DNA from 2 places in the Rhodococcus quanlei genome. Region 2 is predicted to be linked to the other one. Evidence: riboswitches for the same ligand, from Rfam matches in the RefSeq annotation. Region 2 holds a riboswitch; the other holds the start of a gene.
The links. Region 2 has a riboswitch for cyclic di-AMP ahead of ACZI8Q_RS07640 (C40 family peptidase). Riboswitches for the same ligand answer to the same signal wherever they lie in the genome.
Positions count from the first base shown of each region.

Region 1: another riboswitch for cyclic di-AMP. It lies ahead of ACZI8Q_RS12655 (resuscitation-promoting factor Rpf1 domain-containing protein); the one in region 2 lies ahead of ACZI8Q_RS07640 (C40 family peptidase).

Region 1 is NZ_JBUYWD010000016.1:4,063-16,096, reverse strand. Features, by position in the region: gene ACZI8Q_RS12705 (NCS2 family permease) at 1-1,443, opposite strand, end outside; gene ACZI8Q_RS12700 (DUF2530 domain-containing protein) at 1,488-1,736, shown strand; gene ACZI8Q_RS12695 (sacsin N-terminal ATP-binding-like domain-containing protein) at 1,756-4,488, opposite strand; gene ACZI8Q_RS12690 (DUF3027 domain-containing protein) at 4,512-5,321, opposite strand; gene ACZI8Q_RS12685 (glutaminyl-peptide cyclotransferase) at 5,416-6,246, shown strand; gene ACZI8Q_RS12680 (MFS transporter) at 6,336-7,943, shown strand; gene ACZI8Q_RS12675 (DUF2771 domain-containing protein) at 8,059-8,550, shown strand; gene ACZI8Q_RS12670 (cold-shock protein) at 8,561-8,965, opposite strand; gene ACZI8Q_RS12665 (hypothetical protein) at 9,110-9,352, shown strand; gene ACZI8Q_RS12660 (YccF domain-containing protein) at 9,381-9,755, shown strand; cyclic di-AMP (ydaO/yuaA leader) riboswitch at 10,003-10,210, shown strand; gene ACZI8Q_RS12655 (resuscitation-promoting factor Rpf1 domain-containing protein) at 10,219-10,815, shown strand; gene ACZI8Q_RS12650 (hypothetical protein) at 10,894-11,082, opposite strand; gene ACZI8Q_RS12645 (helicase-associated domain-containing protein) at 11,144-12,034, shown strand, end outside.
Region 2 is NZ_JBUYWD010000010.1:22,197-34,230, forward strand. Features, by position in the region: gene ACZI8Q_RS07620 (AMP-dependent synthetase/ligase) at 1-1,731, shown strand, start outside; gene ACZI8Q_RS07625 (glycosyltransferase family 4 protein) at 1,804-2,934, opposite strand; gene ACZI8Q_RS07630 (hypothetical protein) at 3,001-4,338, opposite strand; gene ACZI8Q_RS07635 (NlpC/P60 family protein) at 4,415-5,497, opposite strand; gene ACZI8Q_RS07640 (C40 family peptidase) at 5,727-6,278, opposite strand; cyclic di-AMP (ydaO/yuaA leader) riboswitch at 6,293-6,458, opposite strand; gene ACZI8Q_RS07645 (DEDD exonuclease domain-containing protein) at 6,902-8,635, shown strand; gene ACZI8Q_RS07650 (Lrp/AsnC family transcriptional regulator) at 8,697-8,972, shown strand; gene trpD (anthranilate phosphoribosyltransferase) at 8,976-10,106, opposite strand; gene ACZI8Q_RS07660 (hypothetical protein) at 10,168-10,638, opposite strand; gene ctaE (aa3-type cytochrome oxidase subunit III) at 10,765-11,379, shown strand; gene qcrC (cytochrome bc1 complex diheme cytochrome c subunit) at 11,443-12,034, shown strand, end outside.

The sequences.
Region 1 (12,034 bases), on a different contig from region 2:
ATCCGTTATGGGGTCGACGGCGAAGTATGCGACGAACAGTACTGCAACAACCCACATCAGTGGGTGAATCTTCTTCGCGCCGCCACCGGAGGCATGGAGGACCACCCAGGAGATGAAGCCGACTCCGATACCGTTCGCGATCGAGTAGGTGAACGGCATGACGACGATCGTGAGGAACGCCGGCAACGCAACGGAGAATCTGGTGAAGTCGATGTCGCGAACCTGGCCGATCATCATTGCGCCCACGACGACGAGCGCCGGCGCCGCTGCCTCGATCGGGACGACCGCGTACAGCGGCGTCAAGAACATCGCGGCCAGGAACAGTAGTCCGGTGACGACGTTCGCGAGACCGGTCCGGGCTCCTTCCGCGATACCGGATGCCGACTCGACGAACACCGTGTTGGACGAAGCCGACGCTCCGCCACCGACCACGGCGCCGGTTCCCTCGACGACCAGGGCGCGGCCGATGCCGGGCAGGTTGGAGTTCTTGTCGGTGAGTCCGGCTTCCTTGCCCAGTCCGGTCATCGTGCCCATGGCATCGAAGAAATTTGCGAGGACCAGCGTGAAGACGAGAAGGCTGGCCGCGAGGACGCCGATTCGGGTGAACGCACCGAACAGGCTGACATCGCCGACGAGACCCAGATCAGGCAGGTCGAACAACACGCTCGGTGCCTCGGGAACACTCAAGTTCCAGCCCTTGGGATTGGTGCCGAGCGAAGCTCCGACTCCGGCCACGGCCTCGATGACCGCGGCGAGGACGGTGGTGACGACGATGCCGATCAGCAGTCCCCCGCGAACCTTTCGGACCACCAGAACACTCATCAGGAGGACACCGAACACGAATACCAATGTGGGCCACGACCCGATCGATCCGCCGATCCCGAGGCCCACCGGTACCGTCGTACCGGCCTCGTCGGGAATGCGCCGGACGAATCCTGCATCGACCAGACCGATGAAGGCGATGAACATACCGATGCCTGCTGCGATCGCAGACTTCAGTGCGGGCGGAATAGCGTTGAACACCGCGGTTCGGAATCCGGTCAACGCCAGCACCACGATGATGATGCCGTCGATGACCACGAGTCCCATTGCTTCCGGCCACGTCACTTGCGGTGCGATGGTGACGGCGAGGAGGCTGTTGATTCCGAGACCGGCTGCGATCGCGAACGGATAGTTGGCGACGATACCGAAAAGGATGCTCATCAGACCCGCCACGAGCGCGGTCACGGCAGCAACCTGGTGAACGGGAAGAATGTTCCCCAGCACGTCGGTCTTCGCAACGGCGTCGTCGGCGGAGAAGCTTCCGAGAATCAGCGGGTTGAGAACCACGATGTATGCCATGGCCACGAAGGTGACCACCCCGCCACGGACTTCGGCAGCAACTGTGGAGCCTCGCTCGGTGATCTTGAAATAGTTGTCGAGCAGCTTCGCCGATACACCCATGGAAGAGCAGATTAACGGCACCAGAGACAGGTAGCGTTGTTTTCGTGAACGACCGACCGGACCCGAAATCCACCATCGACCGCCTTGCGGACCCACGAGCTGCACTGATTCTGGGGACTCTTGCGTGGGCGGTGGCCGCAGCGGTGGTGATCGCCACGAACGGCGATGGGTCCGACATTCTGCGGACGTGCATCGCCGGGGTCGCCGTCGGGGCAGCCGGATATGGGCTGTTTCTGTGGCAACGACGGTCCGCTCGCCGTGGCGATCGGGGCGCACAGCAGGGTCTGCTCTGAGTGCACAGCAGGGTCTGCTCTAGGAGTTTCTTCCGGGTGCGGCCTGCCGGTGAGTGAGGCCGTCGGCATCCACCCACCATTCGACCGCGAATTCGCCCGTCACGGCTCCGGTGCATCGAACGACCAGTTCGTCATGCACGATCACCGGACCTGTCGGCACCTCACGACCGAACGCCACTGCTTCGGCCACCAGCGCGGGTTCCTGTTCCCACGTGCTCGTTCTTCCGGTTCCGATCACCTGCGCGGCCACGACCTCCGACATCACCGGAATGTCGAGGACAGTAGCCAGCACCTCGGCAGTGTCCAGGTCGCCCACCACTACGCGGTCGTGCGGAGCCGGTGCGAACATCCAGGGACGATCAAGCACGAAAGCCTCCGCGGGGTCGACGACCGACCCCGACACAGCGCGGACGGCCGAGGGCACGTCGAGGTCCTCCACGTCGATACGGTCCTGGACCACGGCTTCCACAAGAAGGCGATGAGCCCCGACGATCACGGCTGCGGTGGTGGTTCGCTGCGCATCGGCAAGTCGGTCCAGTAGCAGCCTCGCGAGTTCGACGGAGTCGACCCGGTCCGAGACTAGGACAGCGGCCAACGATTCGGCGTCGCCGTGCTCGAGAACGTCGAGAAGCCCCGCGAACGTGGCCACGTCGGGCGAACGGTACGTGCCGAGCGGAATTCCTCCGACGAGCGCGTGGTGACGCAACCACCACGCGGTGTACCCGTCACGATCCATCAGGAGACGCCGCGTTGCCGGTTCGCGTGCGAGCAGTTCGAGTGCCTCTCCCCACCGCTGCTCGTCCACGAGGTCCAGATCGCGGACCGCCTCGAGTACCTCGGGATCTTCGGACAGGGTTTCCCACCACAGGTCCTCGTCGGCGAGGTCGTGTTCCGGCCCGGACGGCAAGTCGGAACGCAGCACCGTGAAGCCCCATCCGACGCCGACCGCGCGCAACGCTTCGGCACCGAACTTGCCCATCGTCGTCGAATCGACGGTAGCGAAGGGTGACTCGGCGACCAACACACGACCGAGAGGTGAGTTCGGAAGTAGCAGTTCGTCTGCGGGTCGCCACTCGCCGTTCTCGTCGGGAAGCAGCAATTGACCGATCCACGTGGGCAAGGTTCCGTCCGGCACATTCGATGCGAGCGTCATCACCGTGGCCGCGAGTTCTTCCGCTGCCTCGGTCGACCCGGTGTCGTCGTAGTCGTCCGAGGCGTCCTCGATACCGGCACGCAGGGCGGGGTCGCTCAACAGGTCGACGGAGGTTACGGTGGCGGCGCCCAGCCTGGTGAGAAGGGGATGCGAGGCTTCAGGGTGAACCAGCCTCGCCCACCGGACTTCTGGCGCACCGTCACTGCTCTCGTGGGGCGTCACGTCCACGCTCACCACCACGGTGCGTGGACCGGTGACGGTCCGGCCGCCGGACAACGGGACGGGTAGGGCAGCCAACTCCTCCGCGGCAGGACCATCGGTGACCAGGGGCTCGAGCGCCTCGTACAACCGGCGCCACCACGACGGTTCGCGTTCGGATCCGCTGAGGAGTTCGGCTATGCGGGCCAGACCGATCCGATGAACATCCACGGCGGCCAGCGCGGCGGCCTGCCGGTGTCCGGACAGTTCGGCCACGACGAGTCCGCCGATCACGTCGTCGAGCAGGTCCACGAGTTCCGCCGGTGCCCCAGGCACCACTGCCCCGCGATCAGGTGCGACATCCGTCCCCGCCACGGTAGGCAACCACGGTCGCCCACGAAGCTCACGGACAAGGCCCTCGCGCAGGTCCGAGTCGGCTTCGCTGCGCGCAAACCCCGGGAGCGGAACCAATTTCGTGCGTTGCGTCGGCGGTACCGCCGCAACGAAGTCCGCGTATCCGCGCGCCACCTTCTCCACCGATGAACCCGGCAGGATACGTCGACGATCGGGTTGCATCGCGATATCCGCGATCACGATCGCCGGGATCGACAATTGCTCGTCGGATCGGGTGGGAGCGCGCAGCACCCCGTCCGACACCGGGGAAATCACACCATTGCGCACGGGAACGAGCCAGCGCGCATGGTCGGTTTCGAACTGCCACCAGGTGTCGTCACCGACCGTCACCTCGGTGATCCCTGAATCGAGCCGGCGTTCGACGCGGTGCAGCCGCGCGTCTCCCACCGCGATGGATTCGAGAGCGGGCAATTCGAGAAGAAGGTCCACTGCCTCGCGTTTCATGCCCCGCAACAGACCCTCGACGTCGACGTCGTCGCGTAGCCGGAGCAGTACCTCGGTGGACGCGTCACCGGTGGGAGGACCCGCTATCGGCCAGGCGAGCCGTAGCACCGGAAAACCCGAATCCGGTTCCGGCAAGCCGAGGTCGGCAACCTCGGCACGGGTACGTTCGGCGGAGAAGACGATCGAGCCGGTGCGCGATCGCAGTTCGATCTCATCACTCACCGACAGAACGGCGGTGAAGCCCACACCGAACCGACCCACCGAACCGGTGGACTTGCCCGATGCCCGCAGCGCGGTCAACGCCTCGACACCCGCTGCCTCGAGCGGCGCACCGGTGTTCGACACCGACAGCGTTCGTCCCTGAAGACCGATTCGCAACGCACCTGGGGCGCCTGACCGTGCAGCAGCGTCCGCTGCATTCTGGGCCAGTTCGGTGAGCAGCCTGTCGCGGTAACCGGCGCGAATCAGGTCCGATTCGCTCGTGGCGTCCTCGCGGAGACGAGTGGGCGACGATTTCCAGGCGAGCAGCGTCGACTCACGCAGCGCGCCGGTGCCGAACGGGTCGGCTACGTCGTCGATGTGGTGTCCTCAGGAGCGGCGGTGTCCTCAGGAGCGGCGGTGTCCTCAGGAGCGGCGGTGTCCTCGGGGGCGGTAGGCGTCACCTGAACCTCTTCGACGGCACCGTCGTCATAGGCGTCGTAACGGGGCGAACCTGTACCGGTGGGCAGGGTGGTGTCCGAATGCGCACCACAGCCGTGTGCCGCGTGCACGACATGACCGTCCGCGGCCATCTCGTTACCGCACACCCCGAATGCCGCCCGCAACGAACCGGCCAGTGGGAGAAAGAAGCCACACAGGTTGCACGTGGAGGGGGCCGCCTTCGCCATCTCCGAATCGGGTCCGTACTCCCCACCGAACCAGCGTTCAGCGGCATCTTCGCGACCTTCGAGGCTCATCACCTGCTTGCGACCGAGGCCGAGTTCACGGGCAGTGTCGTCGACGACCGGGTCACCGTTCGCCACGTAGCCGGGCACCAGCCGTGGATCCTGTGCGGGTGGTGCCAACAAGTCGCCCGCGGACAAGTCACCCGGGCGAATCCGCTGATCCCACGGCACCCACTCGGGCGAGAGCAACGCATCGGGTCCGGGAAGCAGAACGATTTCACTGACCGTCGCATGATCCGAATCGGGATCGGCGGCCACGACGACGGCCCACTGCCAACCCCGATAGCCGGGAAGTTCTGCGGTGAATCGGTGAGTCGCAGCGCAGTCGTCCTCGGAGGTGACACCGAGGTATTCGCCGACCGGTCCTTCGTGCAGCTCCACCAGCGCCGTACGGGCCAGTTCCACTGCGTCGGCCAGGACTGGGCGTGTCATTGTCGTTGCACGATCGGGGGAAGAAGCAACACTCACACCACCAGTCTGCCGCACCAGCTCAACCAGGTACCACGTGGGCTGCCATGCTGTGACGATGACCGATCCGCGGCCGCTCCGATCGAACCGTCGTATCGCACCTGTGATTGCGGTGGCGCTGTCGATACTCGGCGCGAACGTGACTGCATGCGATTCGCAGGCCGCCCTGCCGGCCGATCAGACATCGAACCAGCTGCAGACCGAGATCGTCGACACTCTCCCCCACGACCCCAAGGCATTCACGCAGGGGCTCGAGATCGCCGACGGGGCGCTGTACGAAGGCACGGGTATCGCGGGCGAGTCGTGGCTGCGCGTATCCGACTTTCCCGACGGCACGATCCGCACGACCGTCGACCTGCCTGGACAGCTGTTCGGCGAAGGAATCACGGTCACGGACGAGAGTGTGTGGCAGCTGACGTGGCGGGACGGCGTTGCCATCGAGCGCGACCGCCACTCGCTCACCGAACTGCGTCGTGTCGAGTACGCGGGAGAAGGCTGGGGTATCTGCGCTCTCCCCGACCGCCTCGTCACCAGTGACGGTTCCGCGACCCTCACCTTCCGTGATCGCGACACGTTCGACGAACTCGGATCCGTTCAGGTGACGAACGGCTCCGCATCCGTCGACCGTCTCAACGAGCTCGAGTGCGCCGAGGACGGCAGCATTTACGCAAACGTCTGGACCACCGACACCATCGTTCGGATCGACCCCGACACCGGGTCGGTGAGCGCCGCAATCGATGCGACGCCCGTACGCAACGCGCTCCCCGAGAACGCGTCGAACATCGATGTTCTCAACGGAATTGCCCAGATTCGAGGCACCGACCGATTCGTGGTCACCGGAAAGTACTGGCCGTCGATGTTCGTGGTGCGCTTCGTTACGCGACCTTGACGGGTGCGCCCCGCCGCGACAGGCGGAAGTGACCAGCGTTGCAAGGGATGTAGGTGGTCATTCGTCGCGAGACTAGACAGAATTGGTGTGTGACCGTACCGCGCGACCCCTACGACACCGACGGTGATCCCGAGAACTCGGTTCATCCCGGGTACGACAAATATCCACCGGCAGCACGCGCATCGGCCCGCCGAACTCCCTCTTCCCGACGGACACCACTACCACCGCTGCATCCTCCGAACGGCTCGGCAGGAGGCCGCCCCGGCGAAGCACCGAAGACCACACGTGTACCCCGCAAGCTCACCGTCACCCGAGTGGCCGCGATGCGCAGCCGCGAACTCACCAACAAGGGCATCGCCACGTTTCACCGTGCCGCGAAGGCGAACGGGGCGGACAAATCAGGTCTGACCGCTCTGACCTATGCGGTGATGGCGAACAACGCCACCGATGCCGCGCTGGCGGTCGCTCTCGCGAACACTCTCTTCTTCTCCGCCGCCACCGGCGAGGACAAGACGAAAGTGGCGCTGTATCTGCTGATCACCATCGCACCGTTCGCGATCATCGCCCCACTCATCGGACCGCTCCTGGACCGACTCCAGCACGGTCGGCGCATCGCCCTCGCAACCTCGTTCGGAATGCGCACCGCCCTCGCCGTGATTCTGGTGTTCAACTTCGACAGTTGGGTGTTGTATCCGGCCGCGCTCGGCATGATGGTGCTGAGCAAGTCCTTCTCCGTGCTCAAGAGCGCGGTGACGCCTCGTGTCCTACCACCCGAGATAGACCTCGTGCGGGTCAATTCCCGACTCACCGTGTTCGGTCTGATAGGCGGAACGATGGGCGCGGGTGCAGTGGCGGCCGGGCTCGCCTTCGTGTTCGGCACGTCCGCGGCCGCACTGTGGCTCACCGTCGTCATCACCATCGCGGGCGTCTATCTGAGCATGCGAATCCCGTCCTGGGTCGAGGTCACGGAAGGCGAGGTTCCCGCAACCATCAGCTATCACGGCGACGACGCCCACACCGCAGCCATCACGCGGGGAAGACCTGCGTCAGCGAAGAAGAGACGCCAACCGTTGGGCCGTGCCGTGATCACCGGTCTCTGGGGGAACAGCACGATCCGTGTGCTCACGGGCTTCCTGACACTGTTCATCGCCTTCGTCGCCAAGTCGGAAACCGAGCACGAACCCCTCGTGCAGGCCGCCATGCTCGGCCTCGTCGGTGCCGCCGCCGCTATCGGCAACTTCGCCGGAAACGCGTCTGGCGCCCGCCTTGCCCTCGGCAAGCCGGCGTTGATCGTCGTGCGCTGCACAGTGTCGGTCTGGATCATCGCGATCATCGCCGCATTCACCGACAACCTGCTCACCGCCGCGCTGGCAACACTGATCGCATCCGCGGCCAGCGCCCTCGCCAAGGTGTCCCTCGACGCCTCCTTGCAGCACGACCTGCCCGAGGAGTCGATCGCGTCGGGATTCGGCCGTTCGGAGACCGCACTGCAGCTCAGCTGGGTCGTCGGAGGCGCTTTCGGCGTGCTGCTCCCCACCGAGTACTGGATCGGATTCACCGTCGTCGCCGTCGTCTTGACCATCGGCCTCGCCCAAACGGTCCTCAGCTACCGTGGCAGTTCGTTGCTACCAGGACTCGGCGGCAAGCGCCCGAACCTGGCCAAGCAGGAATTGGCCGAGCCCGTCTCGACGAGCTGAGCCGCCGGACACCATCCACACAGCAGTACCGAACTACACAGCAGTACCGAACCAATCTGCCCACCGAACGACCATTGCCCACCGAAGAACTCGAACGACCGGGGATTACGAGAACATGACCGTGCAGACGCGAACCAAGAAAATCGTGGCCGTGGCCGCAGTCGGCCTGGTGGTGGTGTTGATCGCTTTCGCTGCGGTCGTCACGCTGCTCGTCCGAGGCGCGCAGTCCCATCCCCCGGCGTTGACGGCGTACGCGAACGGCGAAACCGTGGAGGTTCCGCCCTTGCAGTACTGCGACCTGAGCCTGGAAGAATGCGAACAGGGCTCGGTCACCGAACTCACGGTTCCGGTGGGTTCCCCGCTGCAGTTGTCGCTCCCCAAGGACATTTCCGCAGCGCCCTGGCGGATGATCATTCAGTACCAGGACGCGAACGGCAACGAAGTCCTCGAGCAGCGTTCCTACGAGTCGGGCCCGGATTCCGCCATCACCATCGAGTCGACGGACGACCGGCAACTCCTCGTCGTGGAACTGCAACTCCCGTCGTCCGTGATCGACGAGGAGGGCCGCTCGATCGCTCACGCAATCTGGTCGATCCAGGCTGCGTGAGCGCGGTAGGTCAGCTGTCGAGTTCGCGGGCGACCGCTCGTACGACCTCGGAGATGCGTTGAGCTGTCTTGCGGTCCGGGTAGCGCCCCTTACGCAGGTCCGGCTGCACCTTCGCCTCGAGCAACGTGATCATGTCCTCGACCATGCCGTGCAACTCGTCCGGGGTGTGCTTCTTCGGAGCCGGTTCCTTACGACCGCCCTGACGTACCGACCGGGAGTCGAGCACCTGCACGCTCAGAGCCTGCGGTCCTCGGCGTCCGGCGGCCATTCCGAACTCGACGCGCTGACCGGCCTTGAGACCCTCGACACCCGCAGGCAGGGCAGAGGCGCGGACATAGACATCCTCGCCCTCCTCCTGCGCCAGAAAGCCGAAGCCTTTGTCGACGTCGTACCACTTCACCTTGCCGGTCGGCACCGCGTTCACCCGCTCATCACTCGAATTGCGTTCGATATGCAAAGAACGCGCCCCGCAACCGGTGCGGGACGCGCAGTTCCAGTTCATGGTACCCCGAACACACCCACTCGGGCATCTGGGTTTCGAAGCACTATCGTTGCTGGTGTGGCACCCGAAACGACACCTTCGCACCCGTCCGACGAACCAGGCACCGGCAGCAACACCCTGTTGCGTGTAGCCGCCGGATTCTTCGTGGTCGGAGTACTCGCGATCGTCGCAATCTTTCTGACGCCGATCCTGTCCGAAGGCAAGCCCGGATTGATTCTCTACCTGTTGACGCTGGCATGCCCAATCGGCTTTGCGCTGGCGATCACGTTCGCCCTGCGGTCGGGGCGGCGCGCCCGCTGACTCATTCCACCACGACGAAGGACCTCCGATGCGCATCCTGCTCAACATCATCTGGCTCGTGTTCGGTGGCCTCTGGCTGGCGCTGGGCTATTTCCTGGTGGGCATTGTCTTCTGTGTCCTGATCATCACCATCCCGTTCGGGATCGCGTCGTTTCGCGTCGGGTTGTACGCACTGTGGCCGTTCGGCAAGACCGTGGTGGAGAAGCCGAGCGCCGGCATGGGTTCGCTCGTCGGCAACATCATCTGGCTAGTCCTCGCCGGAATCTGGCTGGCTATCGGCCACGTACTCACTGCAATCGCGATGGCCATCACCATCATCGGTATCCCGCTGGCCGTGGCGAACCTCAAATTGATCCCGGTTTCCCTCATGCCGCTGGGCAAGGACATCGTCGACATTCGTTGACACGCACACCGCATGTGACCTTAATCACATAACAGCGCGATAACGGACCAGTGACGAACCAACCCTCACCACCTTTCGGCGCGACTAGCTGGGAAGAGTCGAGGTTCAACCAATTCGCCACCGGCACAGCCCCCGACACTCCGCGTTATCAAATGGTGACACTCGAGCTTCGGACCGTTACGGTCGTCCACGGTCGAGGAAATCTCGGCCACACCCGGCCCGCCGCGCCAAGCCCTGTCCCGCGGGTTCCGGGGTCCCGACGAAGCATTCCAGGGACAGGGACGGGGGACCCACCAGTCCCTCAGAGGACAACCGTTCTCAGATGGACACCGATTCGGTCCCGCACCGAATCTTGGGGTGAAGCCAGACCCTCTTCCAGCCAGGAGAGGCGAGGCCGGGCGACCTCTCAGCCCGAACCCGACAGCTGACCTCGCAGGCGCGTGTGGAGAGGATCTCGACAACCATGACCGGACGCCATCGCAAGCCCACCAATACCGGCCGTACCGTCGCGAAGGTCGCCGTCACCGGCGCCATCATGGGCGTCGCCGGAGCCACCTTCTCCGGCACCGCAGCCGCAGCCCCCAACTCCGACTGGGACCGCCTCGCACAGTGCGAGTCCGGCGGCAACTGGGCCATCAACACCGGCAACGGCTACCAGGGCGGACTGCAGTTCTCGCCCAGCACCTGGTCCGCACACGGCGGAGGCGAGTTCGCCGCAACCGCCAACAACGCTTCGCGTGAAGAGCAGATCGTCGTCGCAGAGCGCGTACTCGAGTCCCAGGGATGGGGCGCATGGCCCTCCTGCTCCTCGAGCCTCGGCCTGACCAGCGCGCCGACGCAGCGTGAGGCACCGGCCACCACCCCGGACGTCCCCGAGGTCGTCAAGGAAGCCGCCCCGGCCGTCCCGGAGATCGCCGAGCTGCCGGCCAACGTCGACACCGCTCCGGTTCTCGACGCCATCGACCTGGCAATCGAGACCGTCAAGCAGCAGGGTATTCAGATCGACCCGCAAATCCTCGACTTCATCGACGCCAACAAGGGCCTCCTCGCGCCCCAGTAATTCGGCACGCGCTGTTCTCGGACATACGAGGGAGGCCCCCACACCAGCTGGTGTGGGGGCCTCCCTCGTATCGACCGTCTAGCGGTTGATGACGGTACGCGGGTGCGCATACGGCAACGAGCCCGCGGGCAGCGGGAACTCGGTGTCCTCCCCGAAGGGGGAAAGACCGCCTGCTCGACTCGACGACAGCTCGGTCACTGCGTGATCTCCGTCTGCAGTGTCCGGCCACCCTGGATCGACGTACTGCTTCTTCGAATTGTTAGCCACGTTGGATATTTTGACAGTAGAGGTAAGCGGCGTACAGCCCAGGTCTCTAATCTGATAGTCGATGACCGATATCGAAGACACCTCCGCGACCGCAACGACCGCCGCCACGTTCGCGGATTGGCTGGCGCGGCGCTCCGACGATGAGCTCGCCGAACTACTGCGGCTACGCCCCGACCTGGCAGTCCCGCCGCCGTCCACCGTCAATGTGCTGGCCGGCCGAGCCGAGCAGCGGTCCTCGGTGGCGCGGGCAGCCGACAACCTCACCACCCTCGACTTCGGAATCCTCGAGATCCTGGCGCTCGAACGCGCCGCCGAGGTGGGAGTGTCACGCAAGGTGCTCGACAAAGATCTCGCGTCCCGAGCACCGAAGAAGGCTGTCGAGCAGGCCTTGGCCGAGCTTCGAGCTTCGGCGCTGGTCTGGGGAGATACCCACCTGCACATCCCGCAGACTGCAATTGCGACCATTCCGTGGCGCGTCGGTCGCCCCGCCGAACCAGTCGAGGTAATGAGCGAAGCGGAGATTGAGGCAGCGTTGTCGACCCTCGGTTCCGGTGAACGCGATCTCCTCGACACGCTCGCCCGCACCAGTTCCATCGGCCGCACCCGAGATGCCGCACCCGGAACGTCGCCCGACCGTCCCGTGCAGCGTCTGCTCCAGACCGGACTCCTGACGTGGATAGACGACGAGACGGTCGAGTTGCCGCCCCAGGTGCGGCAGGTACTGCGCGGCGAGGCCGTGTTCGACCCGACCGCACTCACCGCGCCGACGGTTCCCACGAAGAAGAACCCACCGACGAACATCAATGCCGCCGCCGCCGGCGAGGCTCTCGAAATGATTCGGCATAGCGAAGCCGTCATCTCGATTCTGGGCGACTCTCCCGCCCCCGTCCTTCGTGCGGGCGGACTCGGTGTCCGCGAATTGCGCCGGATCACCAAGGTCGCCGGAACGGAC
Region 2 (12,034 bases):
TCGAAGCCGAGTCTCGTGGTCTACAAGCGCAAGGTCGGTGGTTCATGGACCGACGTGACAGCGGCAGAATTCGCCGCCCAGGTCACCGCGGTGGCCAAAGGGTTCATCGCTCTGGGAGTGCAGCAGGGTGACCGTGTCGCACTGATGTCCGCCACCCGTTACGAGTGGACGCTCATCGACTTCGCCATCTGGGCCTCCGGTGGCGTGACGGTTCCGATCTACGAGACGTCTTCCGCGGAACAGGTCCGGTGGATCCTCGAAGATTCCCGGACCGGCCACCTGGTCGTGGAGAACTCCAGGCACCGAGCACTCGTCGCCGAGGTCGCGGACGCTGCGCCCGCGTTGCAGAAGGTGCACCAGATCGAAGGCGCCGAGGCCAACCGCGGGATCGTCGAAGAGCTCACCGCGCTCGGCGCCGACATCTCGGACGACGACGTGACTGCGCGAGTGAAAGCCCTGAAGGCGGCGGATCCCGCCACCCTCATCTACACGTCCGGCACCACCGGGCGTCCCAAGGGTTGCCAGCTCACCCACTCCAATCTGATGGCCGAGTCACGCGCCATCGCTGCGTCCACCTACGGTCCGCTGATGAGCAAGCCCGGCGCCAGCACCCTCATGTTCCTCCCTATGGCCCACGTCTTCGCGCGTGCACTGACCATCGCCTCGTTCGATGCGGGTGCCTCACTCGGGCATACCAACGACATCGCGAACCTGGTCCAGACGTTCGGCGAGTTCAAGCCGACGTACATCCTGTCCGTGCCCCGAGTCTTCGAGAAGGTCTTCAACACCGCCCGTTCGAAGGCCCACGCCGAGGGCAAGGGCAAGATCTTCGATGTGGCCGCCGACACGGCAGTGGCCTGGAGCGAAGCGCAGGACAACGGTGGTCCCGGCCTGATACTCAAGGCGAAGCACGCCGTGTTCGACAAGCTCGTCTACTCGAAGCTGCGTACCGCTCTCGGCGGCCGCTGCGAGGTGGCGATCTCGGGCGGCGCTCCTCTCGGCGCCCACCTCGGACACTACTTCCGCGGTGTCGGTGTCACCATCTACGAGGGCTACGGTCTCACCGAGACCACAGCGGCTGTCGCAGTGAACACGATCGGTGAACAGAAAGTCGGAACGGTCGGAAAGCCCCTGTCCGGCAATATCGTCCGAATCGCCGACGACAACGAGGTCCTTCTCGCAGGTCCGGTCGTATTCAACGAGTACTGGGGCAACGAAGAAGCAACGACGCGTGCCATCGGGGACGGGTGGTTCCACACCGGCGACCTCGGTTCACTCGACGACGACGGCTTCCTTTCCATCACTGGGCGCAAGAAGGAAATCATCGTCACCGCCGGCGGTAAGAACGTCTCCCCCGGCCAGCTCGAGGATCACCTCCGCACACATGCGCTGATCAGTCAGGCAATCCTGGTGGGCGACCAGCAACCCTTCATCGGCGCGCTGATCACCATCGATGCGGAAGCACTCCCTGCGTGGAACGAACGCAACGGAAAGCCGGCTGACACCCCGGTCGCCGATCTGCTGAACGACGCCGACCTCACGGCGGACCTCGACGAAGCCATCGCCGGAGCGAACAAGCTCGTGTCGCACGCGGAAGCGATCAAGAAGTACCGTGTGCTTCCTGTCGACTTCAGCGAAGAGTCCGGTGAGCTGACGCCGACCCTGAAGCTCAAGCGCAAGGTCGTCCACGACACCTACGCGGCCGAGATCGACGCCCTCTACACCAAATAGTCGAACCACGAATGCGCCCGGCGATGCGATGTTGCCGGGCGCATTCGTCGTGAGTGAGCTGACCTCCCGGGCTCAGCCCACCAGCAATGACCGCAGCTTCGAACCCAACACGTCCCACCGCCACGCGGCAGCGACCCACTCGCGACCGGCCGCGCCCATGGCGGCAGCCCGCTCCGGGGCCGACAGCACCGACACGACGGCATCGGCGATCTCGGTCACGGATGTTCCGTCGACGACCAGCCCGGTCTCGTTCTGACGCACCGTTTCCGGAGCACCCCCCGACAGGCCCGCGATCACCGGTACGCCGGTGGACGAGGCTTCGAGGTACACGATGCCCAGCCCTTCGACATCCAGACCCGCGCCGCGAGTGCGACACGGCATCGCGAACACGTCCGCGATCGTGTGGTGAGCCGCCAACTCTGCAGACGGCACCGTGCCGGTGAACACTACGTGCGCTTCCACACCTGTGGCACGAGCCAGCGCGCGCAAGCGCCCCTCGTAAGGGCCGCCACCGACGATCACCAGGACGGCCCCGTCGACGTGCTCCCGGATCCGAGGCAACGCCTCGATGAGCTTGTCCTGCCCCTTCCGTGGAACCAGCCGTGACAAGCACAGGATCGTCGGCCGCGCACCCAACCCGTATCGACGACGCAACTCGTCACGGGCGCCCCGGTCCGGTTTGAAGACTTCGGTATCGACTCCCGAGGGCAGGTGTTCGAGCGCCGCATTCGCACCGAACGCCGACGCGAATCGGCTTCGTGTGTACTTGCTGACGTAGGTGACCGCATCGGTGTTCTCACCGATGTGGCGGAGTGTCGACCGTGCCATCGGCATCATCGACCACCCCACCTCGTGACCATGGGTGCTCGCCACCACCCTCTCTGCACCCGCCCTGCGCATGGTCGGCGTCAACACCGCCAACGGAGCCGCCGCACCGAACCAGACGCTGTCACATTCGCGGGTTCGCACCAGATCTGCGGCACGTGATGCCACGGCCGGGGTCGGCAGCATCAATGTCGTCGGATGTCGCACCACTTCGAAAGGCTGTCGCGCATCGAACTTCTCGTGCGAATCGCCGCGCCACCGCGGCGCATAGACAATCAGTTCGTCTGCCGGTAGCTGCCCAGCGAAGCGTTGCAAATATGACTGGATCCCGCCCGGACGCGGGGGGAAGTCATTTGTGACCAGCAGAGTTCGACGCATCTGTTCACCGTATGTGCTGACGATGTGAACTGCGCATTCAGGATCACAGGAACCATCCGTTCCGGATCATGTGAACTGTTCGTTCAGCCATCTCGACCAACGATCCACGAACTCGTCTTTCTCCAACTCCAAGGTTGCCGCCAGCACCTCGTCCACGTGGTCGTCGTTCGAGCTTCCGGTGGCCAACGCCAGATAGACCTCGGTCAGCGAATCTTCACCGAATTCGTCCGCCACGAACGCATTGATCGACCAAGCCGTCTCGTAGGCAACCGCGCCCTCTTCGCCTTGCCTCGCGAAGTCGGAGTCCTCGGGCAGCTCGGCAGGCTGCCGGCCCGCATCGATCCGTGCACCCAGGGTGGGCGCGATGTCGCGGGCCGAGTCCTCGGTCGAGCGATGCGCGCAGTACTCGGCATACCCCTCGAGCAGCCACATCGGCGAACCGTCCACTGTTCGTGCGCGCGCGGCGACATGCGTGAGCTCGTGCCGGAGGACAGCGCGCCGTGAATCATCGGTGAGCCGCACCGCGGCCGCCGGACTGAACACGATCCGCTGGCCGCCGACGGCCGGATCGCCAAGTGTGGGCGCGTCGGACACCGATACGGCGGCGATATCCGCACCGTCGTGATCGGTCCCAACGAGGGAAGTGAACTCCTGCGCAGACGACGTCACCATCACCAATGCGCTGCGAGACCAGTCGGGCCCCCACAACGCAGTGACGCTGGCCACGGCCGGTGCGAGTTCCTCGGCGAGCCGGTCGATCATGATCTCGTTCCCCGGATGCCCGATCACCATCGAGGTTGCGCCGTCACCGGTTTCGACCCGACGGGTCACAACCGGCGCGAAATCCCACGGACCACGCCACGTCACGGCTTCCCCGCTCGTACGATCATCGAGCAACGTCCAACGGTCACCGCGCCGAACGAATGTCGGCGAGACCGTCTTGTGTGTCGGTACCTCGTCCACGCCAGCGATCGCGTAAATCAGCCGAACCGAGGGAGCCCAGACCTCGTCCACACCCAACGCGGCAGCAAGATCGGAATCGACGTCGTGGTCACCACCGGAAAGTTCGTAATCCCAGTGCGAGAAGTCGATTCGCGAGACGTTGGCGGCGCGGGCCAACTCCGACGCCACGAACGAAGGTGCAGCGGCGGAGTCGAGGACATCCGTCAATGCGTCGCCGTCATCGGTGCGAACTGCTTCGGCCCACCTGTCGAGAACGCGCTGGACCGCAACCTCGCGTCCCACCGCGACCACTGCACCCTCGTCCCCGTACCTTGACGCGACGGCCGCGAAGGCCAGTACCGACATCGCCGCGAGGACAAGACCTACGAGCGCGACCTTCTCCCATGGCCGCGCGCGGCGTCGCTCCCTGGCGCCGGTCGGTGACCTACCTGTTCGCTGCACGAGGGAGAGTGTATGAGCACATTCCGGCGGCGCTCCGACCAGTCAGCTATGGGACAGCGCAACGAGGCGGTCCGGCTCAGTACCGACGAGCTCCGGCGAACGGCATCGAACCGATCGGTTCCACCTTCACCGGAACTCCGAATGTGGAGGCGTGCAGGATGTTTCCGTTACCGGCATACAGGCCGACGTGCGAAGCATCATCGTAGATGACCACCACGTCGCCCGGTCGCAATTCATCGCGCGACACCGGGACCCCACCCTGGGCCTGGGCCTGACTCGATCGGGGCAACGTTTTGCCGATCTGCTTGTACGCCCAGACGACCAGACCTGAACAATCGAACGCGTTCGGCCCGGTCCCACCCCACTCGTACGGGCTGCCGACGCGGGTCAGTCCCGCCTGGAGTGCACCGGAGCCCGCACCGGGTGTCAGACCCGCAAGGAGTTCCTCGGGGTCGAAACCGGGAGGGAACGGTGTGCCGACGAGTTGGTCCTTCTCTTCTCGTGTCAGGTCTTCGAACGCCGCGGTGACATCGGCGATCTGAGACTGCAGGGCACTCTGCTTCTTCTGAAGCTCGTCACTGACTACCTTCGCGTGATCTGCGGCGATGCGCGCCGCTTCGGCAGATTTTTTCGACGCGGTGGCCGCGGCGGCAGCGGCTTCGGTCGCCTCCTTGAACTGCGCCACCTTGTTCGCAATGTCTCCGGAGATGACATCGAGTGCGGACATCTGGTCCAGCAGTTGCTGCGGCGAATCGCTCACCATCAACGCGAACAGACGGTTCGTTCGCGCGCCTCGGTAGTTTGCGATGGCAAGTTGATCGACCGTCGGGCGAAACTGCTCGACTTGCGCATTGGCCGCGTCGAGTGCGCGCTGAGCGTCCTCGGCGGCACGGTCAGCAGCGGCGCGCTCGTCTTGCTTGGCCTCGAGTTCAATTTTCGCGGAGTGCAGAGCTTCGGTGGTCTGTTCCGACTCCCGCGACAACTCGCTGAGGGTGTCGAGCGCCTCGGTCGGATTCTCCACCACCGGGTCCGCTCCGGCCGGAGCCAGCGGGATCACAGCCAGGACCAGGGTCAACACGCCGGCGGTCAGTGCAGCACGCCACGACGCAGTACTACGGTTCGTCTTCTGTGCGGCCACGTGACGCGGTTCTCCGATCATCGATCTGCTCCCGGACCCTTCACTGTCGCCAGAGGTAGGCAATCAGCAAGGCGCAAGGTCTCGAACAGGTTACGGAATGGCATACGCCTGTGTCTACTCGCGAGTAGTAGACCCGAAGGGTGGGTCCGAATACACCGTTCGGACCCACCCTTCGGTGAAACTTTCACGAAATCCGGTACATCACCCTTTGCGCGCACGCAGTCGGTCACGGCTCACCCGGACCGAGAATTCAGAAGCGCCGTGCGCCGTCGAACGGCATCGACGAGATGGGCGCCAGCTTCACGGGCTGTCCGGACGTCGACGCATGGATGACGTTGCCGCCTCCCGCGTAGATACCCGAGTGCGATCCACCGTAGAAGGAGATCACGTCACCGGGCCGCAGGTCCGACTGCGCAACCGGAGCACCTGCCGCGGCTTGGGCGTAGCTGGTACGGGGTAACTCGAGGCCGGCCTGCTTGTAGGCCCACTGGATCAGACCCGAGCAGTCGAACGCGTTCGGGCCGGCCGCACCGTAAACGTACGGGGAGCCGATCTTCGATTCCGCGGCCTGAACTGCGCGGTCACCGACGGTCTGCATCGGAGCGGGAGGGGCGATTCCGGGCGCCTGCGGAAGCTGAGGCAGTGGCGGGATGACCACACCGGGGATCTCGAAGGTGCCGACACCAGGGATGGTGATCGGGTCGGCCACCGCGGGGGCGGCGGTAGCGGTGAGTGCTCCGACTGCAAGAGCGCTGGCGACGACGGCACGCCGCACATTCCGCTTGGAAACTTGTGACGCCACGAAGGGGGTACTCCAATTCTTCCGTTCGTCCGCCGACCGAGTTAGCTGACGGGTTCGGGCCGGGAAGATTCGGCCCTACCCATCGGCACACTGTGCGTGCTCCGACGGGATTCACCCCAGAGAACTTGGGTCCCCGGTACGGCCCCTCTCGCGAGAGAGCCGATTAGGCGGTGACCAACGATGCCGATCCTTGGTGGACCGGCAAGACTCCGTTAGGTCTCAGGAAGGTTACGAAATGGAATCGGTTCGTGACAAACAGATCGCGCAAAGTTTGCCCAGTTCGCCCGAATCGGGCGCACAACGCCACAATCGCGCACATTCGATAACGACCGAGTAACGGACGGTCTGTTTGTGAGCCCCCTCGCAGTCACCCCAGCGCCCATCCCACTCCCGCGATACCGGCTTCAGTTTTGCATCGAACCAGCTCGCAGGGTATTTCCGGATGGATCGGATCGGTCGTTCCACTCATCGGATCCAGCGATGCCGCGTCGAACAGCACCACTTCGAGCAGTTCGCACCTGCGCTCGGACATGCCTGTCGAACAGGCCCCGGTTCCGGCGGTGTGATCCTCCTCTCGAAGCGTGAAACTCGCGTGTCGGCACCCCCTTCTAAGCTCACGATCCGTGAGCGTTCCCGCTGTCGCAGAGCAACTGAGTTTCGACGAACTGGAGACGCCGCTGCGCGAGACGACGTTTGTCGTGGTGGACCTCGAAACCACGGGCGGTAGACCTGGCCAGGACGCCATCACCGAGATCGGCGCCGTCAAGGTTCGCGGCGGTGAGGTTCTCGGTGAACTCGCAACGCTCGTGGACCCGGGCAGGTCCATCCCACCCCACATCGTGGAAATCACAGGCATCACCACGGCGATGGTCATCGACGCTCCCCCGATCGAGCGTGTGCTTCCCAGCTTTCTCGAGTTCGCCGAAGGCGCCGTACTCGTTGCTCACAACGCCCCGTTCGACACAGGCTTCCTCCAGGCGGCCGCCGCAGCGACCGGCACACCTTGGCCACGGTTCCGGGTACTGTGCACGGTCAAGCTCGCACGCCGCGTACTCAGTCGCGACGAGGCCCCGTCGGTGAAACTGTCCAACCTCGCACGACTCTTCGACGTGGGCACCACTCCCACCCACCGGGCACTCGACGACGCGCGCGCCACGGTCGACGTGTTGCATGCCCTGATCGAGCGGGTCGGCAATCTCGGCGTTCACAGTCTCACCGAGCTGACCGACTATCTGCCGAACGTCACACCACACCAACGCGCCAAACGCGTACTCGCAGCCGACCTCCCACGAAGCCCCGGTGTCTATCTCTTCCGTGGACCGTCGGACGAGGTGCTGTACGTCGGGACCGCCACAGACCTGCGTCGACGTGTGCGCACCTACTTCACCGGCTCGGAGACTCGCGGCCGCATGAAGGAGATGGTGGCGTTGGCCACACGAGTCGACCATGTCGAATGCGCGCACGCCCTGGAAGCAGGCGTTCGCGAGCTGACCCTGATCGCCGCCCACACCCCGCCGTACAACCGCCGTTCGAAATACCCGAAGCGGGCGTGGTGGATCACGTTGACGGCGGAGTCGTTTCCTCGCCTGTCCGTTGCTCGAAGCGCGACCCCACACTGTCTCGGCCCGTTCCGCTCGCGCGCCGCCGCGGCAGACGTCGCAGATTCCATTGCGGAGTACAGCAGCCTCCGCACGTGCACCACTCGGCTACGTGCCGACGAACTGCACGGCCCACGCTGCCCACCACGTGAGCTCGCCCCATGCCCGGCATCGAAGGATGGGCCGACCTCTGCATCCGAATACGCGGACGCAGTCGACACAGTACGAAATCTGTTCGCGGGAACATCCGACCTTGCGCTGCAACTGATGCGAGGCCGGGTCGAGGAACTGGCGGCCGCGGAGCTCTTCGAAAACGCAGCCCGCCAGCGCGACCGCACGGTCGCGCTGGCGCTCGCCCTACGGAAGATGCAACGTCTTTCCGCAGTGTGCACTCTCGACGAACTGGTCCTCGCCCGCCCCTCGTCGTGTGGGGGTTGGGATCTCGCGGTCGTACGAGCGGGTCGACTCGCTTCTGCAGGCACCGCGCGTCGAGGAGTCCATCCGATGTCGGTCGTCCGCGATCTGGTCCGGTCTGCCGGCACGGTGTCGCCCGAGCCGACTCCGTTGCGTGGCGCCTTCCCCGAAGAAGTTGCCCTGATCACGCGGTGGATCGAGAGCGACGGTGTTCGTATCGTCAGCTCGTCCGGTGGATACGCGGAACCCGTACACGGGGCGGGAGCGTGGGGGCCATGGTGCGAGCTCGCCACCGCCGAAACGCAGGTCGACACCGCCCGAGCGGAATACGAAGCGTCCACATAAGGTCGGGAGAAGATGTCTCGACACGTCTGACACCGAGAACCCCCGAAGAACGAGGACGCCCATGATCAACGCGATTGTTCTGATTCACGCCGAGGCCCAGCGAATCCCGGAAACCGCGCAAGCTGTCGCCGACATCTCGGGCATTGCCGAGGTGTACTCGTGCGCAGGTGACATCGATCTGATCGCCATCGTGCGCGTTCGCGACCACAGCGAAATCGCCCAGGTCGTGACCGAACGCATCAACAAGGTCGACGGCGTTGTTCGCACGGCCACACATATTGCGTTCCAGTCGTACTCGAGCGCCGACATCGAGGCAGGCTTCTCTCTCGGGGAGTGACTCCTACGAACCGAGCGTGGTGGTGAGTGCGGCCCAGGCCTTCAGAACCTCGGCCGCCTTCCCGCTGTCGATCGCGTGGGCGGCGGTCTCCACGCCCGCCGCGACGCCGTCTTCCAGGCTCAGCGTCCCGAGACTGTCTGCCGAGCTCGGCGTCCCGAGACTGTCTGCCGAGCTCGGCGTCCCGAGCCCACGCAAGGCGGCCAGTGCGCCGCCTGCGTTGAGCAGCACCGCATCACGAACCGGACCCTTCTCTCCCGCGAACACGCGACGCGCCACCGACGCGTTCAATTCCGCGTCACCGCCCCGCAGTTCGTCCAGTGACACCCGCTCGATCCCGATGTCCCGAGGGTCGAAGGTTCGCTGCGTGACCTCACCTGCCGAGACGATGCGCACCGTCGAGGTGGTGGACGTCGTCAGTTCGTCGAGACCGTCGTCACCCCGGACCACGAGCGCGGAGCTTCCCCGCCGAGCGAGAACGCCCGCGACAACCGGTCCGAGTTCTTCGAACGCGCAGCCGATGAGTCCGGCACGGGGGGAAGCCGGATTGGTGAGCGGCCCGAGCACGTTGAACACCGTCGGAATCCCGATCTCCTTGCGCGGGGCGGCAGCGAACCGCAGCGCAGGATGAAATACAGGGGCAAAGCAGAATCCGATTCCGACTTCGTTCACGCAGCGCGCCACCTCGTCGGGACCCAGGGCAATTCGAACCCCGAGTGCCTCCAGTACGTCCGCGCCGCCACTCTTGGACGATGCCGCCCGGTTTCCGTGCTTGACCACCCGCGCACCCGTGGCCGCGACGACCACGGCCGCCATCGTCGAGATGTTCACCGTGTTGGAGCGGTCGCCGCCCGTTCCCACGATGTCGACCACGTCATCGTCGACGCGCACCGGACGGGAGTGGGCCAGCATGGAACCGGCGAGACCCTCGAGTTCGGTGGGAGTCTCGCCCTTCATCTTCAGTGCGACGCCGAATGCCGCGATCTGGGCCGGGGTGGCGTTGTCCGCCATGATCTCGTCCATCGCCCAGCGCGCGTCGTCCACGGAGAGGTCTCGTCCCCCGGTCAACGTCCCCAACACCGAGGGCCACGTCCGAGTCTTCGTGTCGTCGACCGGACTACTGGTCGGGCTCTGCATGCGTACCGCCCCTCATCTCTGGTGATCTGGGTGTGTGTCGGATCCCGTGATGCGGAGCAGCCTATCCAGCGACCGACTCGGCATCGTCACGGACCGGTTGCAACGCGTCCCAACCCGTGACCACTCCGTCCAGTCGCTGAGCCAGACCGGCCATCCGGGAGCGTTCCTGCGAACAGTGAAGCGCATCGAGCAGTTGCACTCTCTGCAGAGTCAACGGAATCATCTCGTCGCCGGTAGCGCCTCCGTCCCCTGCACCGGGCGCAGCCGAGTAACCGTCTTGCGAAGCGACCGCGACGGCATCGTCGACTCGACCCCGTGTCAGCATCAGATGGTGACGCAGCACGGCCTTCTCGTCCGGCAACCACCGGGGCGACTCGGACGCTGCCCGGTCGAGTGCCGCCGAACACGCCTCGGCGTCGTCGGAACTCGACGCAACCACGACGAGATCCGGACGCGTAGGGTCGAGTTCTGGCGCCGGGGTGCGGCCGAACAGCCGACGTAACCACCCCTTGCGTTCATCGGTTGATCCCATGCGACAACTCTCTCACGACTCGCGACCTGGTGATTCGCAGCCCGAAGCCGGCATCCGCACCGTTCCGACGCGCCGATGTCGGACCCGAGTGGGCGCGTGTTACGACAAGGCGTCATACTTCCTTCTGTGACGAGCGCAGTAGGGACTTCAGGATCAGCAATCACCCAACGCGTGCACTCGCTGAACCGACCGAACATGGTCAGCGTTGGCACCATCGTGTGGTTGTCGAGTGAGCTCATGTTCTTCGCCGGGCTCTTCGCCATGTACTTCGTGGCGCGAGCACAGGCACCGGAAGGCGCGTGGCCGCCCGAGCCGACCGAGCTGAATCTGTGGCTCGCCGTTCCGGTGACCCTCGTTCTGATCGCGTCGTCCTTCACGTGCCAGCTGGGTGTTTTCGCCGCAGAGCGCGGTGATGTCTTCGGCCTTCGCCGCTGGTACGCGATCACCTTGGCAATGGGCACCTTCTTCGTGTGTGGCCAGGCGTACGAGTACATCCACCTCGTCGAGCACGGCACCACGATCTCCAGCAGCGTGTACGGCTCCGTCTTCTATATGACCACGGGCTTCCACGGTCTGCACGTCATCGGCGGTCTCGTCGCATTCGTATTCCTCATTCTCCGCACCAAGGTCAGCAAGTTCACCCCGGCACAGGCAACGGCAGCGATCGTCGTCTCGTACTACTGGCACTTCGTCGACATCGTGTGGATCGCATTGTTCGCCACTATCTATTTCATCCGTTGATCAGCTGAACGCAGCAGGCAGCCCCTGACGTCCAGTCCGTCCCGACATACCAAAGGGATACAGATGAGTTCATCCCCCCCTCCCACATCCGATTCCACGACGTCCGCACGTAAGGCTCGTCGGCAGCGGAAGCTGCGCAGGCGCGTCACCGGCGCCTTGGTCCTGATGATGGGACTGGTCAGCGCCGGTTTCCTTGCGGCGGCATTCACGCCGGAACCACAGGTCGCCACCGCGAACCAGGATCAGGCAGCCCTGATCCGTGAAGGAAAGCAGCTGTACGACACGTCCTGCATCACGTGCCACGGCGCGAACCTTCAGGGTGTTCAGGATCGCGGACCGAGCCTGATCGGGGTCGGCGAAGCAGCCGTCTACTTCCAGGTTTCGTCGGGACGTATGCCGGCAGCGCGCAACGAGGCGCAGGCCGAGCGCAAGCCACCGAAGTTCACCCCGTCGCAGACGGACGCCATCGGTGCCTACGTGCAGGCCAACGGCGGCGGCCCGACCGTCATCCGGGACGAGAACGGCGAGATCGCGCAGTCCTCCCTTCGTGGAGGCGACATCGGACGAGGCAGCGAGCTGTTCCGTCTAAACTGTGCGTCCTGCCACAACTTCACCGGTCGCGGCGGCGCACTCTCGTCCGGAAAGTTCGCGCCGA